2 regions of the Streptomyces sp. NPDC002788 genome follow, and region 1 is predicted to be linked to the other one. Evidence: riboswitches for the same ligand, from Rfam matches in the RefSeq annotation. Region 1 holds a riboswitch; the other holds the start of a gene.
The links. Region 1 has a riboswitch for glycine ahead of gcvT (glycine cleavage system aminomethyltransferase GcvT). Riboswitches for the same ligand answer to the same signal wherever they lie in the genome.
Positions count from the first base shown of each region.

Region 2: it holds a riboswitch for glycine, as region 1 does, so the genes downstream of both, gcvP (aminomethyl-transferring glycine dehydrogenase) here and gcvT (glycine cleavage system aminomethyltransferase GcvT) in region 1, are expected to answer to the same signal.

Region 1 is NZ_JBSFVB010000007.1:29,320-37,999, forward strand. It holds partial or broken gene ACWD1U_RS14775 (ADP-ribosyltransferase) at 1-334, shown strand, start outside; gene ACWD1U_RS14780 (EF-hand domain-containing protein) at 678-890, shown strand; partial or broken gene ACWD1U_RS14785 (muramidase) at 1,125-1,283, opposite strand; gene ACWD1U_RS14790 (L-serine ammonia-lyase) at 1,364-2,731, opposite strand; gene glyA (serine hydroxymethyltransferase) at 2,828-4,090, opposite strand; gene gcvH (glycine cleavage system protein GcvH) at 4,105-4,482, opposite strand; gene gcvT (glycine cleavage system aminomethyltransferase GcvT) at 4,585-5,706, opposite strand; glycine riboswitch at 5,781-5,904, opposite strand; glycine riboswitch at 5,905-6,004, opposite strand; gene ACWD1U_RS14810 (AAA family ATPase) at 6,226-6,894, shown strand; gene ACWD1U_RS14815 (enhanced serine sensitivity protein SseB) at 7,010-7,798, shown strand; gene ACWD1U_RS14820 (enhanced serine sensitivity protein SseB C-terminal domain-containing protein) at 7,963-8,680, shown strand, end outside.
Region 2 is NZ_JBSFVB010000015.1:9,206-17,885, reverse strand. It holds gene ACWD1U_RS26140 (TOBE domain-containing protein) at 11-406, shown strand; gene modA (molybdate ABC transporter substrate-binding protein) at 561-1,370, shown strand; gene modB (molybdate ABC transporter permease subunit) at 1,367-2,197, shown strand; gene ACWD1U_RS26125 (ABC transporter ATP-binding protein) at 2,217-3,281, shown strand; gene gcvP (aminomethyl-transferring glycine dehydrogenase) at 3,352-6,237, opposite strand; glycine riboswitch at 6,415-6,510, opposite strand; gene ACWD1U_RS26115 (PRC-barrel domain-containing protein) at 6,624-7,001, shown strand; gene ACWD1U_RS26110 (DNA polymerase IV) at 7,234-8,680, opposite strand, start outside.

The DNA of each region.
Region 1 (8,680 bases):
GGCTTCCAGCCCAAGGACGTGGTGAACGGCCAGTACGACCTGGAGAAGTACGTCCTGGTCAACCAGCCCTCCCCGTACGTGTCCACGACCTACGACCACGACCTCTTCAGGAACTGGAAGTCCGCCTTCAACTACTACGTCGACGCCCCCTGGGGGCATCGACGTCAACAAGACCATCGGCGACACCCACAAGTGGGCCGACCAGCAGGAGGTCGCCTTCCCCGGCGGCATCGCCCGCGAGTACATCGTCGGCGTCTGCCCGGTCGACAAGCAGACAAAGACCGAGATCATGAGCGAGTGTGAGAGCAACCCGCACTACGAGCCCTGGCACTGAGCAGCACCTCCGAGCCCCATGATCCGTGAACGGATGCGGAACCCGCCGCCGACCTGTCCGAGGAACCGACGCCCGAGCAGGTGGACGCCTGGCCGGAGCCGGCCGAGATGCTCCAGGTCCCCGGCGTCGGGCCGAGATGCGCAAGGGCGTCTTTGCGGCCGACCGCGGTCACGACGCACCCGCCGGGGCGTCCCCGTGGTTCTCCCGGCGGCTTCAAGTGCACCGAACCCGAGGCGGCGTACCGCGGGAGTTCACCCGGGTGGTCGCCGCGCTGGAGGCGCGCACGGCCGGTTAATCTGACCTGCGTCAGTACGACGTACAGCACGAGATGAGGGGCGGATCGGTGGCGGACATCGAGGAAGCACGCAAGCAGTTCGAGCGGATCGATACGGACGGTGACGGATACATCACCGCTGCCGAGTTCAAGGCCGCCCTGGCCGGGTCGGGCGACTGGAACGTCACCGAGTCGGTCGCCGAGGTCGTCATCAAGTCCCGCGACCTCGACGGCGACAAGAAGCTGAGCTTCGACGAGTTCTGGGCCTACCTGAACAAGTGATCCGGGCCTGTCCCGGTGTGGGGCCCGGTCCGTCCGCCGACGGACCGGGCCCCTCGTCATGTCCGGCGCGCCAGGCTCAGGCCGTGCCCGGCGTGCGGTGCGGACGCCGGCGCCGGCCCGGGCGGTGGCGGAGGGGGCGGCGGAGGTCCTGCGCCGGGAACTTGAGGACCCCTTCGCGCCGGACACGGCCTCGGAACAGCCCAGCGGACCCGGAGGTCGACCCTGGCCGCGAAAGTCGCCGGTCGTCTCCCGGTCGACGGCGAGGATGTCGCCCGCCCGGTCCGGTGCCTCGGCGACGAAGTGCTCGGCCTGGGCGGTGAGGTCGCCGGGCCACAGGAAGTGGGAGAAGCCGACGACCAGCCCGGCGTCCCGTGCCCGTGTCGTCTGGCCGGCCGGCCGAGCGGCAGGCCGAGCGCGGTGCGGTAGCACGATGTCCGGCCGCGGCCGCACCAGGACAGCCGTCGCAGCCGTCGTCAGCACTCGATGATGTTCACCGCCAGCCCGCCCCGGGCCGTCTCCTTGTATTTCACCGACATGTCCGCGCCCGTGTCCTTCATCGTCTTGATGACCTTGTCCAGGGACACCTTGTGGGAGCCGTCGCCGCGCATCGCCATGCGGGCGGCGGTGACGGCCTTGACCGCTGCCATGCCGTTGCGTTCGATGCACGGGATCTGGACCAGACCGCCGACCGGGTCGCAGGTGAGGCCGAGGTTGTGCTCCATGCCGATCTCCGCGGCGTTCTCGACCTGCTCGGGCGAGCCGCCGAGGACCTCGGCGAGGGCGCCCGCGGCCATCGAGCAGGCGGAGCCGACCTCACCCTGGCAGCCGACCTCGGCGCCGGAGATGGAGGCGTTCTCCTTGAAGAGCATGCCGATCGCGCCCGCGGCGAGCAGGAAGCGGACCACGCCCTCCTCGTCGGCGCCCGGCACGAAGTTGACGTAGTAGTGCAGGACCGCCGGGATGATGCCGGCCGCGCCGTTCGTCGGGGCGGTGACGACCCGGCCCCCGGCCGCGTTCTCCTCGTTCACGGCCATCGCGTAGAGGGTGATCCACTCCATGGAGAGCGCCAGCGGGTCGCCCTCCGAGCGGAGCTTGCGCGCGGTGTTGGCGGCCCGGCGGCGCACCTTCAGGCCGCCCGGCAGGATCCCCTCACGGGACATGCCGCGCGCCACGCACGCCTCCATGACCCGCCAGATCTCCAGCAGGCCCTCGCGGATCTCCGCCTCGGTGCGCCAGGCCCGCTCGTTCTCCAGCATCAGCGCGGAGATCGACAGGCCCGTCTCCTCGGTGAGGCGCAGCAACTCGTCACCGGTGCGGAAGGGGTACTTCAGCACGGTGTCGTCGAGTTTGATGCGGTCCGCGCCGACCGCGTCCTCGTCGACGACGAAGCCGCCGCCGACCGAGTAGTACGTCTTGGTCAGCAGCTCCGCGCCCGAGGCGTCGTACGCCCACAGGGTCATGCCGTTCGCGTGGTAAGGAAGGGCCTTGCGGCGGTGCAGGACCATGTCGTCGTCGAAGGAGAACGCGATCTCGTGTTCGTCGAGCAGGTTCAGCCGGCCGCCGGCCTTGATCGCCTCCACCCGCTCGTCGGCCGTCTCCACGTCCACCGTGCGCGGCGAGTCGCCCTCCAGGCCGAGCAGCACCGCCTTGGGCGTGCCGTGGCCGTGGCCGGTGGCGCCGAGCGAGCCGTACAGCTCGGCCCGCACCGAAGCAACGCTCTCCAGCAGCTCCTCGTTGCGCAGCCGCAGGCCGAACATCCGGGCCGCCCGCATCGGGCCGACGGTGTGGGAGCTGGACGGGCCGATGCCGATCGAGAACAGGTCGAAGACCGAGATGGCCACGGGTGACTCCTGACTACGGGGGTGGTGCAGAGGGGGTGGGCGCCGCGCCGCTCGTGGCGGCACGGCGCCCGAAGGGTTTCTTCGGCGTGTTGCTTGTTACTTGTTCAGACCCGCGTACAGCGGGTGCTTGTCGGCCAGGGCCTTGACCCGGGCCTTGAGGGCCTGCGCGTCGTAGGACGGCTTCAGCGCCTCGGCGATGACGTCCGCGACCTCCGCGAAGTCCTCGGCCTGGAACCCGCGGGTGGCCAGGGCCGGCGTGCCGATCCGCAGACCCGAGGTCACCATCGGCGGACGCGGGTCGTTCGGGATGGCGTTGCGGTTGACCGTGATGCCCACCTCGTGGAGGCGGTCCTCGGCCTGCCGGCCGTCCAGCTCCGAGTGGCGCAGGTCGACCAGGACCAGGTGCACGTCCGTGCCGCCGGACAGGACGTCCACGCCCACGGCCCTCACGTCGTCCTTCACCAGACGCTCGGCCAGGATGCGGGCGCCCTCCAGCGTACGGCGCTGGCGCTCCTTGAAGTCCTGCGAGGCCGCGACCTTGAAGGCGACCGCCTTGGCGGCGATCACATGCTCCAGCGGACCACCCTGCTGACCGGGGAAGACAGCGGAGTTGATCTTCTTGGCGAGTTCGGCCGTGGAGAGGATCACACCACCGCGCGGGCCGCCCAGCGTCTTGTGCGTGGTCGTGGTCACCACGTGCGCGTGCGGCACCGGGTTCGGGTGCAGCCCGGCCGCGACGAGACCGGCGAAGTGCGCCATGTCGACCATCAGGTACGCGCCGACCTCGTCCGCGATCCGGCGGAACGCGGCGAAGTCCAGTTGCCGCGGGTAGGCCGACCAGCCCGCGACGATCAGCTTCGGCTTCGACTCCTTGGCGAGCCGCTCGACCTCGGCCATGTCGACCCGGCCGTCCTCGCCCACGTGGTAGGCGACGACGTCGTAGAGCTTGCCGGAGAAGTTGATCTTCATGCCGTGGGTCAGGTGCCCGCCGTGGGCGAGGTTCAGCCCCATGATGGTGTCGCCCGGCTTGAGCAGCGCGAACATCGCGGCCGCGTTGGCCTGGGCGCCGGAGTGCGGCTGCACGTTGGCGTGCTCGGCGCCGAACAGCTCCTTGACGCGGTCGATCGCGATCTGCTCGACCACGTCGACGTGCTCGCAGCCGCCGTAGTAGCGGCGGCCCGGGTAGCCCTCGGCGTACTTGTTGGTGAGGACCGAGCCCTGCGCCTCCATGACCGCGACCGGCGCGAAGTTCTCCGAGGCGATCATCTCGAGCGTGGACTGCTGGCGCTGCAGCTCGGCGTCGACCGCGGCGGCGACGGCCGGGTCGAGCTCGTGCAGGGGTGTGTTCAGGACGGACATTCGGCTACGACTCCTCAGCCGGCGGAGAACGCGGTGTACTCGTCGGCGGAGAGCAGGTCGCCCGGCTCGTCCGCGACCCGCACCTTGAACAGCCAGCCGCCCTCGAAGGGGGCCGAGTTCACCAGCGACGGGTCGTTCACGACGTCCTCGTTGACCTCGGTGACCTCACCGGAGACCGGGGAGTACAGGTCGGACACCGACTTGGTCGACTCCAGCTCGCCGCAGGTCTCGCCGGCGGACACCGTGTCACCGACCTCGGGGAGCTGGACGAACACGACATCGCCGAGCGCGTTCGCCGCGTGCTCCGTGATACCGACCGTCGACACGCCGTCCTCGGCGGCCGACAGCCACTCGTGCTCCTTGCTGTAGCGCAGCTGCTGGGGGTTGCTCATGGCCTGAATTCTCCTGTACGCGCGGGAGTGCTCTGAAGGGGGACTGCTGGTGAGCCGGGACGACGGGCGACGGGGTCGCTTGCCGCGACCCCTCGCCAGTGTCTACTTCTGCCGCTTGTAGAACGGCAGCGCCACGACCTCGTACGGCTCGTGACTGCCCCGGATGTCCACGCCCACGCCGGGCGTGCCGGGCGCGGCGTGCGAGGCGTCGACGTAGGCCATGGCGATCGGCCTGCCCAGGGTGGGGGAGGGGGCGCCGGAGGTGACCTCGCCGATCACCTCGCCGGCGGAGACGACCGCGTACCCGGCGCGGGGGACCCGGCGGCCCTCGGCGACGAGCCCGACCAGGACGCGCGGCGGGTTCTGCTCGGCCCGGGCGGCTGCCTCGCGCAGGGCCTCGCGCCCCACGAAGTCGCCCTCCTTCTCGAACTTCACCACCCGGCCGAGACCGGCGTCGAAGGGCGTGAGCGAGGTGCTCAGCTCGTGCCCGTACAGCGGCATGCCCGCCTCGAGGCGCAGCGTGTCGCGGCAGGACAGCCCGCACGCGACCAGGCCGGCGCCCTCGCCCGCCTTGGTCAGGGCCTGCCACAGCTCGACGGCGTGCTCCGGCTTCACGAACAGCTCGAAGCCGTCCTCACCGGTGTAGCCCGTACGGGCGATCAGGGCCGGGACCCCGCCGACCGTGCCGGGCAGACCGGCGTAGTACTTCAACCCGTCGAGGTCGGCGTCGGTGAGGGACTTCAGGATCCCGGGGGACTCCGGGCCCTGTACGGCGATCAGCGCGTAGGCGTCCCGGTCGTCACGCACCTCGGCGTCGAAGCCGGCCACGCGCTCCGCCAGCGCGTCCAGGACCACCTGGGCGTTGGAGGCGTTGGCGACCACCATGTACTCGGCCTCGCCCAGCCGGTAGACGATCAGGTCGTCGAGGATGCCGCCGTCGGCCCGGCAGATCATGGTGTAGCGGGCGCGGCCCGGCTTGACGCCGCCGATGTTGCCCACCAGGGCGAAGTCGAGCAGGGCGGCGGCCTGCGGGCCGGTGACGGTGATCTCGCCCATGTGGGAGAGGTCGAAGAGCCCGGCCTTCGTGCGTACGGCGGTGTGCTCGTCGCGCTCGGAGCCGTAGCGCAGGGGCATGTCCCAGCCGGCGAAGTCGGTCATCGTCGCGCCGAGCGAACGATGCAGGGCATCGAGCGCGGTGCGGCGGAGTTCTCCTGTACTGCTCACGGTCGGTCGTCTCCAAGGGCAATGGCGGCACCTCCCACGCGAGTTCATTCGAGCGTGGGGGAGGGCGAGGGCGTTCCTCCCCATCTGTCATCGGAACCTGAGAGGTTCGCCATGACCGCGCAGGTCGATGGCTTGCACCTTGGGTGGGGCCACGCCCGTCGTCTCGACGACGGGAGGTGGCCCGCTTTTCAGATGTGCCTCGCCCGCGCGGTAACGGGGCCTGAGAGATTCAAGGGAGGGACTTGCTCCTTCGGCGCCCCAGCGTCAGCGGTGCTGGGAACTCTCCCGCGCGGATTCAAACGGCCGGTATGCAGTTGGCGCGCACATCATTGCACGCATCCTTCCGGCGCGGCAGGGGGACCTTTCACAGCAAGTGCGGAGTCCCGCGCGCCGGACACGGCGACCTGTAGCAGCCCTGTTGCAGGACAAGAACGGAAATGAGGGGCCTGCGCCGTTACCTTCTCTTTACACTCGGCGGGGATGGGACTCCGTACCTGGCCCCAGGGGAGGACGATCACGGTGAACAGGACCAGGGCGTACGCCACGACCACGGGCATGGCGCTGCCCGAGCAGCCGGCCGTTCCGGCCCGGGCGGTCTGCGGCCCGGTGCCGGCGCCGGTCGTCCGCGATCTGCGCGAGCGCGCCGGCCGCAGCCCGCACGCGCTGCTGTTCGCCCCCCACGACCTCGTCGTGGTCACCGGCCTGCCCGGCAGCGGCAAGTCCACGCTGATGCGGCGCACGGTGCCGGGCCGGCGCATCGACTCCCAGGACACCCGCGACCGCTGGGCGCGCCGCATGCCGCGCTTCCTGCCCTACGCGCTGTACCGACCGCTCGTGCGCCTCGCCCACTACGCCGGGCTGCGCCGCGCCCTGCGCACCGGCGAGGGACTCGTGGTGCACGACTGCGGCACCCAGGCCTGGGTCCGCCGCTGGCTCGCCCGCGAGGCGCGCCGCAGGGGCGGCACCTTGCACCTGCTCCTCCTCGACGCCACCCCCGAGCAGGCCCTGGCCGGCCAGCGCGACCGAGGCCGCGGCGTCTCCCGCTACGCCTTCCTCCGCCACCGCGCGGCAACCACCCGCCTGCTGCGCTCGGTGGAACGCGGCGAACTCCCCACGGGCTGCGGCTCAGCCGTCCTCGCCGACCGCGACGCGGCGAACACCTTGCACCGCATCGCCTTCACGGAGTGACGCCCGGGACGGGGTACCCGGTTCGTGGGTCGGCCGTCCCCGGCCCGGCCGCCCCCGGCTCCCGAACCGCTAGCCTTCTGAGCCACAGCAGTGGCATGAGGCAGGCGGTAGGCAGATGGACTTCCCGGCGGAATTCTCCGCGGACTTTCCGGCGCAGACGCAGACCCATCCGCACGGCGGATGGCCCGGCAACGAGCTGGAGGAGGTGCTCTCGGCCTCCCTCGGTGCCGGGCCGTCCGCCGGCGGGCGGATCGTCGAGGTGCTGGGCCGGAGCTTCGTGTGGGTCCCGCTGCCCAGCGGCGGCGGCCCGCAGAGCGGCCCCCTCGATCTGCCCGGCATCGAGATCGAGGGCCAGGCGTACGTGCCGGTGTTCAGCTCCGAGGAGCAGTTCCACCAGGTCGTCGGCTCCCACATGTCGTACACCATCGCGCCCGCCGTGGAGTTCGCCCGCGGCCTGCCCCCGCACGCGGGGATAGCCGTCAACCCGGGCGGCGTCGTCGGCATCCCGCTCCCGCCGCCCGCCGTGGCCGAGCTGTGCCGGGCCGGGCGGACCCCGCTGGACGGCCCCGTGAGCGGCGGCCGGGTCCGCCTCTTCGAGCCCGACTGGAAGGACGACCCGGTGGACTTCCTCGCCGCCGCCTCCGCTGAGTTCGAGGCGACCGGTGTCGTCGTCACCGCGCGCCGCTGCCTCGCCCACATCGAGACCGCCGATCCGGTGATGTTCGTGGGCGTCGAACTCTCCCAGTGCGAAGGCGACCTGCGGGCCCTTCCCCTGGAAGCCCTCACCCGGGCCGTCACCACCAGTCCGGCCCCCTGGCCCGTCAACCTCGTCCTCCTGGACGTGGCGGAGGACCCGGTGGGCGACTGGATGCGCAACCGGGTCCGGCCCTTCTATCAGCGGTAGACGAGCAGACCCCAGGGCGCGGGGCTGTGACATCATGCGGCTTCGCCGCGGGGGGCGCGGCAAGCCACGAACGACCCGCACCCGGGAGCCGACACCAGGCTCCGAGTCCCCTCGCGGGCTTAAGCTAGGTCACGGTCGAGGCGTTGTACGAAGGGGCGGTAAAGGTGAGCGCGAGCGGCACGGCCGCGGCCGGACAGGTCGAGCACATGCTGCGCCAGGTCACGCCCGGGCGTTACGACGCCTACGAGGCTCTCCTGCGCGCGCTCGCGACCCCGCGCACCGGCCAGATCTGGATGCTCCTGTGGCACGGCCAGGCCGGCTCCCCGGACGCCCAGTACGGAAACATGGAGGTCGGCGGCTGCGGTTACGCCCCCTGCGTGACCTCCGCCCAGGAGCTGTCGGCCAGCGGCTGGAACCGCTCGTACGAGGTGGTCGACGGGGTCGACGTGGCCCGCGCCCTCTACCCCGACCACTACGGCCTCTGGCTCAACCCGCACGCCCCCGGCGGCGGCGTCGGCGTCCCCTGGCTGGACCTGCGCCGGATCGCCACGGGCCTGGACCGCCAGCCGGCGGGGCCGCTGCGGCTGTCCGAACCGGCCATCGAGATTCCGCAGTTCTACGCCCTGCTCGCGCAGAACGCCCACCGCACCCCGGCCGTCCGCTCGCTGCGCCGCGCCTGGGTGCAGCCCGCGCTCGGGGCGCCGTACCTCGCCATCGGACTGGATGTGTACGACACTTCGCCGCCGGCCGTGGATTCGGTGCGCGCGATGATGCAGCAGTCCCTCGGTGCCGTACCGGACGGGCTCCCCGTCTCGACCGTCGCCATGTCGGACGAACACGACCCGGTCGCCATGTGGCTGCGCGCGAGCGCCCGCCCCTTCT
Region 2 (8,680 bases), on a different contig from region 1:
GGTGACCGGCATGCAGTCCTACACGATCGGCCAGGCAGCACGGCTGCTCGGCGTGAGCCCGGACACCGCCCGGCGCTGGGCGGACGCGGGCCGCGTCGCCACACACCGTGACGAAACCGGGCGGCGACTCGTCGACGGACGGGACCTGGCCGCCTTCTCGGTCGAACTCGCCAGGTCCGGAACCGCCGAGGAGGACATCCCGTACACCTCGGCCCGCAACGCCTTCCCCGGCATCGTCACCGCGATCAAGCTCGGCGATGTCGCCGCCCAGGTGGAGATCCAGGCCGGCCCGCACCGGCTCGTCTCCCTGCTCACCCGTGAGGCCGTGGAGGAGCTGGCACTGGAGGTCGGCATGGAGGCGACGGCCCGTGTGAAGTCGACGAACGTCCACATCGATCGCGCCTGACTCCGTAGGTCCGCACATACACACCCACCACCCCTGCTTGCCTCGCTCATGCGAAGCGACAGGAAGCTTCTGCCTGGCAGATGCGCCAGTATGATCGATCCATCGGGAGAGCCCGGCGGGCTCTTCCTCCAGCCCGCAGAGGAGTGGCCCCGAGATGACCCGTTCCGCGCTCCGCCACCGCCGGATCCTCCAGGTCGCCGGGGCATCCGCCGCCGCGCTGCTGACACTGAGCGCCTGCTCCTCCTCCGGTACGGGGTCGGACAAGGGCTCGTCCTCGTCGCCGAAACTCTCGGGGACGGTCACCGTCTTCGCCGCCGCCTCCCTGGAGGAGAGCTTCAAGGCGCTGGGCAGGACGTTCGAGAAGCGGCACCCGGGTACCGAGGTCGCCTTCAACTTCGGCGGCAGCGACACCCTCGCCGCCAGCATCACCAGCGGCGCCCCCGCCGACGTCTTCGCCGCCGCCAGCACCAACACGATGGCGATCGTGACGGACGAGAAGGACGCGGTGGGCACACCGGCCACCTTCGTCCGCAACCGGCTGGAGATCGCCACCCTGCCGGGCAACCCCGACAGGATCTCCTCCCTGAAGGACCTCACCAAGCCCGGCCTGAAGGTCGTCCTGTGCGACAGGACGGTTCCGTGCGGCGCCGCCGCCCGGAAGGCGCTGGACTCCGGTGGCGTGAAGCTCACCCCTGTCTCCTACGAACAGGACGTCAAGAGCGCACTGACGAAGGTCGAGCTGAAGGAGGCCGACGCGGCCGTCGTCTACCGGACCGACGTGCGGGCGGCGGGTGACAGGGTGCAGGGCGTGGACTTCCCCGAGTCGGCCGACGCGGTCAACGACTATCCGATCGTCCTGCTCGAGAACGCCCCCAACCCCGGCACGGCAAAGGCCTTCATGGCACTCGTGAGGTCCGCGCAGGGCCAGAAGGTGCTGTCCGGGGCCGGGTTCCTCGAGCCGTGAGCGACACCCCGGCGAGCCGGCCTCGCCGCGACCGCCCCCGCGGCCGGACCCGGTTCGTGCCGGTCCCTCTGCTGGTGCCCGCCCTGATCGGCCTGGCCTTCCTGCTCCTGCCGCTGATCGCGCTGCTCGTCCGGGCACCCTGGCGCAGCCTTCCCGAGCAGCTGACCAGCGCCGGGGTGTGGGAGGCGCTCCGGCTCTCCCTTCTGTGCGCCACCGCTGCGACGGGCCTCAGCCTGGTCGTCGGTGTGCCCCTGGCCTGGCTGCTGGCCCGCACGCGCTTCCCCGGCCGGGGCCTCGTACGGGCCCTGGTGACGCTGCCGCTGGTGCTGCCGCCGGTCGTGGGCGGTGTGGCCCTGCTGCTCGCCTTCGGGCGCAACGGCGTGATCGGTCAGTGGCTCGACTCCTGGTTCGGGATCACCCTGCCGTTCACCACGACGGGTGTCGTCCTCGCGGAGACGTTCGTGGCGATGCCGTTCCTCGTCATCAGCGTGGAGGGCACCCTGCGGGCCGCCGACCCGCGCTACGAGGAGGCGGCCGCCACCCTGGGCGCCTCCCGCCTCACCGCGTTCCGCCGGGTCACCCTGCCGCTGATCGCGCCGGGCATCGCGGCCGGAGCCGTACTGGCCTGGGCCCGGGCCCTCGGGGAGTTCGGCGCGACCATCACCTTCGCCGGCAACTTCCCGGGCCGTACACAGACCATGCCGCTCGCGGTCTACCTCGCCCTGCAGAACGACCCGGCGGCGGCGATCGCCCTCAGCCTGGTGCTGCTGGCCGTGTCCATCGCGGTACTGGCCGCCCTGCGCGACCGGTGGATGACAGCCTCCTGACACTTTGGACGACGCCCTGATGACCCACCTCGACGACCCGACGACCGAGGGGCTCGACGCCCACCTCGTCGTGGACCGCGGCTCCTTCCGTCTCGACGTCGCCCTCACCGCCGCCCCCGGGGAGGTCGTCGCCCTCCTCGGCCCGAACGGCGCCGGCAAGACCACCGCCCTACGCGCACTCGCCGGGCTCGTCCCCCTCTCCGCGGGCCATCTGCGTCTGGACGGCACCGGGCTGGACGGCACCCCGCCCGAGGCCCGCCCGGTCGGTGTCGTCTTCCAGGACTACCTGCTGTTCCCGCATCTGACCGCCCTGGACAATGTCGCCTTCGGGCCACGCTGCCGCGGCGCCGGCAAGGCCGAGGCCCGTGCCCAGGCCGCCGAGTGGCTGGACCGCATGGGCCTGGCCGACCACGCCGGCGCCAAACCCCGCCGCCTCTCCGGCGGTCAGGCCCAGCGCGTGGCCCTGGCCCGGGCCCTGGCGACCCGGCCCCGGCTGCTGCTCCTGGACGAACCCCTTGCCGCCCTCGACGCCCGTACCCGACTGGAGGTACGTGCCCAGCTCCGACGACACCTGGCGGAGTTCGAGGCCGTGGCCGTCCTGGTCACGCACGACCCGCTGGACGCCATGGTGCTGGCCGACCGCCTGGTCGTCGTCGAGCACGGTCAGGTCGTCCAGGAGGGCACACCCGCGGGCATCGCCCGCCATCCGCGTACGGACTACATCGCCCGGCTGGTCGGCCTCAACCTCTACCGGGGGCAGGCCGAGGGCCACACCGTCCGGCTCTCCACGGGCCCCGCCATCACCACCACCGAGGAGCTCTCCGGTCCCGTCTTCGTGGCGTTCCCGCCGAGCGCGGTGACGCTGTACCGGGAGCGCCCGGCCGGCTCCAGCGCCCGCAACCTGTGGCACTGCGAGGTCGCCGGCCTGGAGACGCACAGCGACCAGATCCGCGCCGACCTCACCGGCGAACTCCCCCTGACCGCCGACCTGACCACCGTCGCCGCGGCGGAACTCGACCTGCACCCCGGGGCACCGGTGTGGGCGACGGTCAAGGCGACGCAGACGCACGCGTACCCGGCCTGACGCCGCTCGCCGTGGAATGAACGGGAGGGGCCCCGCACAGCGGAGCCCCTCCCCCTGACCGGTCGGTCGATCAGTCCTCGTAGGCGTCCAGCGGCGGGCAGGAGCAGACGAGGTTCCGGTCGCCGAAGGCCTGGTCGATGCGGCGCACCGGCGGCCAGTACTTGTCGGCGGCCGACACCCCGGCCGGGAAGACGGCGTCCTCTCGGCTGTAGGCGTGCTCCCACTCCCCGGCGAGCGCGCCGGCGGTGTGCGGGGCGCCGCGCAGCGGGTTGTCGTCGGCGGGCCACTCGCCGGAACCGACCTTCTCGATCTCCGCGCGAACGGCGATCATCGCATCGCAGAAACGGTCCAGCTCGGCCAGGTCCTCCGACTCGGTCGGCTCGATCATCAGCGTCCCGGCCACCGGGAACGACATCGTCGGCGCGTGGAAGCCGTAATCGATCAGCCGCTTGGCCACGTCGTCGACGCTCACCCCGGTCGCCTTGGTCAGCGGCCGCAGGTCGATGATGCACTCGTGCGCCACGAGTCCGCCCGGGCCGGTGTAGAGCACCGGGTAGTGCGGCTCCAGCCGCTTGGCGATGTAGTTGGCGCTGAGCACCGCCACCTGCGTGGCCCGCTTCAGCCCCTCGCCGCCCATGAGCCGGACGTACGCCCACGAGATCGGCAGGATGCCGGCGGAACCCCACGGCGCCGCGGAGATGGGACCGACGCCGGTCTCCGGGCCGGCCTCGGGCTGCAACGGGTGGTTCGGCAGGTAGGGCGCGAGGTGCTCCCGCACCGCCACCGGGCCCACGCCGGGACCGCCGCCGCCGTGCGGGATGCAGAAGGTCTTGTGCAGGTTCAGGTGCGAGACGTCCCCGCCGAAGTGCCCCGGCTTGGCGAGTCCCACGAGCGCGTTGAGGTTGGCCCCGTCGACGTAGACCTGACCGCCCGCCTCGTGCACCTGGGCGCAGATGTCGGCGACGTGCTCCTCGAACACACCGTGGGTGGACGGGTAGGTGATCATCAGCACGGCCAGCTCGTCGCGGTGCTGCTCGATCTTCGCCCGCAGGTCCTCGACGTCGATCTCGCCGTCCTCCGCGGTCTTCACGACGACGACCCTCATGCCCGCCATCACCGCGCTGGCGGCGTTGGTGCCGTGCGCGGACGAGGGGATCAGACACACGGTGCGCTGCGCGTCGCCGTTGGCCCGGTGGTACCCGCGCACGGCGAGCAGACCGGCCAGCTCGCCCTGCGACCCGGCGTTGGGCTGGAGGGAGACCTTGTCGTAGCCGGTGACCTCGGCGAGGCGGTCCTCCAGCTCGTGGATGAGGGTGAGGTAGCCCGCGGCCTGCTCAGCGGGCGCGAAGGGGTGCAGCTGCCCGAACTCGGGCCAGGTGACCGGCTCCATCTCCGTGGTCGCGTTGAGCTTCATGGTGCAGGAGCCCAGCGGGATCATGCCGCGGTCGAGCGCGTAGTCCCGGTCGGCCAGCCGGCGCAGGTAGCGCAGCATGGCGGTCTCGGAGCGGTGCTGGTGGAAGACGGGGTGCGTCAGGTACTCGTCGGTGCGCAGAAGATCAACGGGAAGCCCGTCCTCCGCGGCGGCATCCAGTGCCTCGACGACACCCTCGACACCGAAGGCGGCCCATACGGCACGCAGCTGGGCCCGGGTGGTGGTCTCGTCGCAGGCGATGGAGACGTGGTCGGCGTCGACGAGACGCAGGTTGACCCCGTTGTCCCGCGCGGCGGCCACGACCTCGGCGGCCCGGCCCTCCACGCGCACCGTGACGGTGTCGAAGTAGGCCTCGTGCACGACCTCGACACCGCCGTTCGCGAGACCGGCGGCGAGGACCGTGGCGTACCGGTGGGTGCGCTGCGCGACGCCCTTCAGGCCCTCCGGCCCGTGGTAGACGGCGTACATGCCGGCCATGACGGCGAGCAGCACCTGCGCGGTGCAGATGTTGCTGGTGGCCTTCTCCCGGCGGATGTGCTGCTCACGCGTCTGCAGCGCCAGCCGGTAGGCCCTGTTCCCGTCCGCGTCGACGGACACGCCGACGAGCCGTCCGGGCAGGCTGCGCGCCATCTTCTCCTGGACGGCCATGTAGCCGGCGTGCGGCCCGCCGAAGCCCATGGGCACACCGAAGCGCTGCGTCGTCCCGACCGCGATGTCGGCGCCGAGCTCCCCGGGCGACCTCAGCATCGTCAGCGCGAGCAGGTCGGCGGCGACGGTGACGAGCGCCCCGAGCTCGTGCGCCCGGTCGATGACCGGCTTGATGTCCCGGACGGCTCCGGAGGCGCCCGGGTACTGGATCAGCACGCCGTTGATCTCACGCTCGGCGATCTCGGCGGGGATGCCGTCACTGAGGTCGGCGACGACGACCTCGACGCCGGTCGGCTCGGCCCGGGTCTGGATCACGGCGATGGTCTGCGGCAGCACGTCCGCGTCGACCAGGAACAGGCCCCTCTTGTTCTTGCCCAGACGCCGCGACAGCGCCATGGCCTCGGCGGCCGCTGTCCCCTCGTCGAGCAGGGAGGCGCCGGAGGTCGGCAGCCCGGTCAGGTCGGCGACCATGGTCTGGAAGTTCAGAAGCGCCTCGAGCCGCCCCTGCGAGATCTCCGGCTGGTACGGCGTGTAGGCCGTGTACCAGGCCGGGTTCTCCATGACGTTGCGCATGATGACCGGCGGCGTGAACGTGCCGTAGTACCCGAGCCCGATCATGGAGCCGAGGACCTGGTTGCGCTCGGCGAGGGAGCGCAGCTCGGCGATCACCTCGGCCTCGCTGCGGGCGCCCGGCAGGTCCAGCGCCTCGGCGCTCTTGATCACGGCCGGGACCGCGGCGGCCGTGAGCTCCTCCAGCGAGCCGTAGCCGACCTGCGCGAGCATCTTGGCCCGGGCCTCGTGGTCGGGGCCGATGTGGCGCTGCTCGAAGGGGACTGCCTCTTCGAGCTCGGAGAGCGGAATGCGATGGGCGGTCATTTGCGGAGGCCTCCTGGTCTGACACGACCTGCGAGGGGCACCACGGCACGGGTACCCGGACGGCCTCCCCCTCTGTCATCTCAACCTGAGAGCTTCACCGGATCGCCCGAAGGCCTCCGGTTTTCACCGTCGGTGAGAGCGGAAGCCGTCGGCACCCGCCCTGCTTTCCAGAGTGACCTCGTCCGTGCGGTACGTGTGCCTGAGAGATTCCGGGGAGGATTTGCTCCTTCGGCGCCTCCGATGCTGTCTGGAGGACTCTCCCGCACGGGGTCAGCAGCCGCTGCCAGCGTACCAGCGGGGTCAACGCACGAACCTTCGAGTGGCCGGGTCCCCGGTTGTGCCGTTTTGTGGTGTCTACAGAAGACTTGCGACCTTGTGGAGGGCACGTGCGTACCGATATCGATCCGCGCCACCTGATCGGCCGCAAGGCGTTCGACCGCAATGGAACCAGGATCGGCACGATCGACGAGGTCTACCTCGACGACGCCACCGGCGAACCGGAGTGGGCGGCCATACGGACCGGGCTGTTCAGCAGGGACGCGTTCGTCCCCCTGGAGCCCAGTGAACTGATCGAAGGCGCCCTGCGCGTCCCCTTCGACCGCGCCCTCATCAAGGACGCCCCCGACTTCGGCGTGGGCCGCCACCTCTCACCGGAGCAGGAACTCCAGCTCTACCACCACTACGGCCTCGACGTCGCCGCCCCGCCCCCGCTTCCGGAGCACGACTTCGGCCGGCTCGCCGGCAAGGACGAGACGACGACCTGAGCCCAGGCCCCGTAGCCGTCCGCTGTGCCCCGGACGCCGCAGGAGCGACACCGCTGCTCCGGCACGGAGGAGTCACCTTCGCAGGCGGCTCCGTCCGCACACCTCGGCCGCGATAGGCAAGAGGACCGGCGTCCAACCCCGCGCCCTCGACGGTGGCCCCGGCGGTCACCACCGCCGACGTGGGGGTGGCGTTGGCGTTCCCGCGCTGTGATGCCCTTCCGGCGCACGAGCTCTACGCCGAAGAGAACCCGGACGCTGTGTCCGCGGCCGAGGAGATCCCCGCCGGTGTGCCCGCGGGACCGGGAGCAGCACCCGGCCCGCCCCTGCCCTGCGCCTCTGCGGAACCGCCGTGCCCCCCGCCCTCGGGTCTTCGTAACACCAGCGGTAAGGGATCCGCCGGCTCCAGCGCGGGATCGCCGATCGGAAAGGTCCGCACACGTCCCGGCCCCGAGCCGGGCGTCTCGAACCGCACGGTGACCCGCCCCAGGCCACTGCCCTGCACCCACCCGTGCCCGAACTCGGCGTGGCGCACGTCGTGCCCCGCGGGCCATCGCCGCTCGGCGGGCACCGGCTGCTCCTCGACCGGCGCCTCGGCGTTCTCCTCGGCTGGATCTTCTGCGACCGCCCGCTCGCCGGCCGCCTGCGCGAACAGGTCCTCCTGCGTGTAGTCGGCGAGCCCGCTGACGCCCACCCCGAGCAGCCGCACCCCGCCCGTCGTGTCGACCGAGTCCAGCAGCCTGGCCGCCGCCTCACGGATCACCGCGGGGTCGTCCGTGGGGCCGCGCAGCGTCTCGGACCGGGTGAGCGTCGAGAAGTCGTAGCGCCGCACCTTCAGCACGATGGTCCGCCCGGACAGCCCGGCGCCGCGCAGCCGCCGCACGCACCGGTCGGCGAGCCGCTGCACCTCAAGCCCGACCCGCACCCGGTCGTGGATGTCCACGTCGTAGGTGTCCTCGACCGACACCGACTTCGCCTCCCGCTCCGCGACCACGGGCCGGTCGTCCCGCGCCAGCGCCATGGCGTAGAGACCGTGCCCGTGTGCCTTCCCGAGCAGCCGGACCAGCTCGTCCTCCCCCGCCTCGGCGATCTCCTCGACCGTGGTGATCCCGGCCCGCCGCAGATGGTCGCCCGTCGCCGGCCCCACCCCCGGCAGGGTCCGCACCGGCATCGGCCCGAGCATCGCCCGCTCGGTCCCCGGCTCGATCACCACCAGGCCGTCCGGCTTGGCCTGCTCCGAGGCGATCTTCGCGAGCATCTTGGAGGCGGCGAGCCCCACCGACCCCGTGAGCCCCGTGATAGCCCGGATGTCCGCGCGCAGCTGCGCCCCGACCAGCCGCGCCGACTGCTCGTCCCAGGCCTTTCCTCCGGCCTCCAGGTCCACGAACGCCTCGTCCAGGCTCAGCGGCTCGACCAGCGGCGACAGCGCCCGCAGCAGCTCCATCACCCGCTCGCTGATCGCCCGGTAGAAGGTGAAGCGCGGCACGAGATAGGCGGCGTTGGGCGCCAGCCGCCGGGCCTGCCCCATGGGCATCGCCGAGTGCACGCCGAAGACCCGCGCCTCGTACGACGCGGTCGCCACCACACCCCGCGGCCCGAGCCCACCGACGACCACGGGCTTTCCGCGCAGACTCGGCTTGGACGCCTGCTCCACCGAGGCGAAGAAGGCATCCATGTCGAGA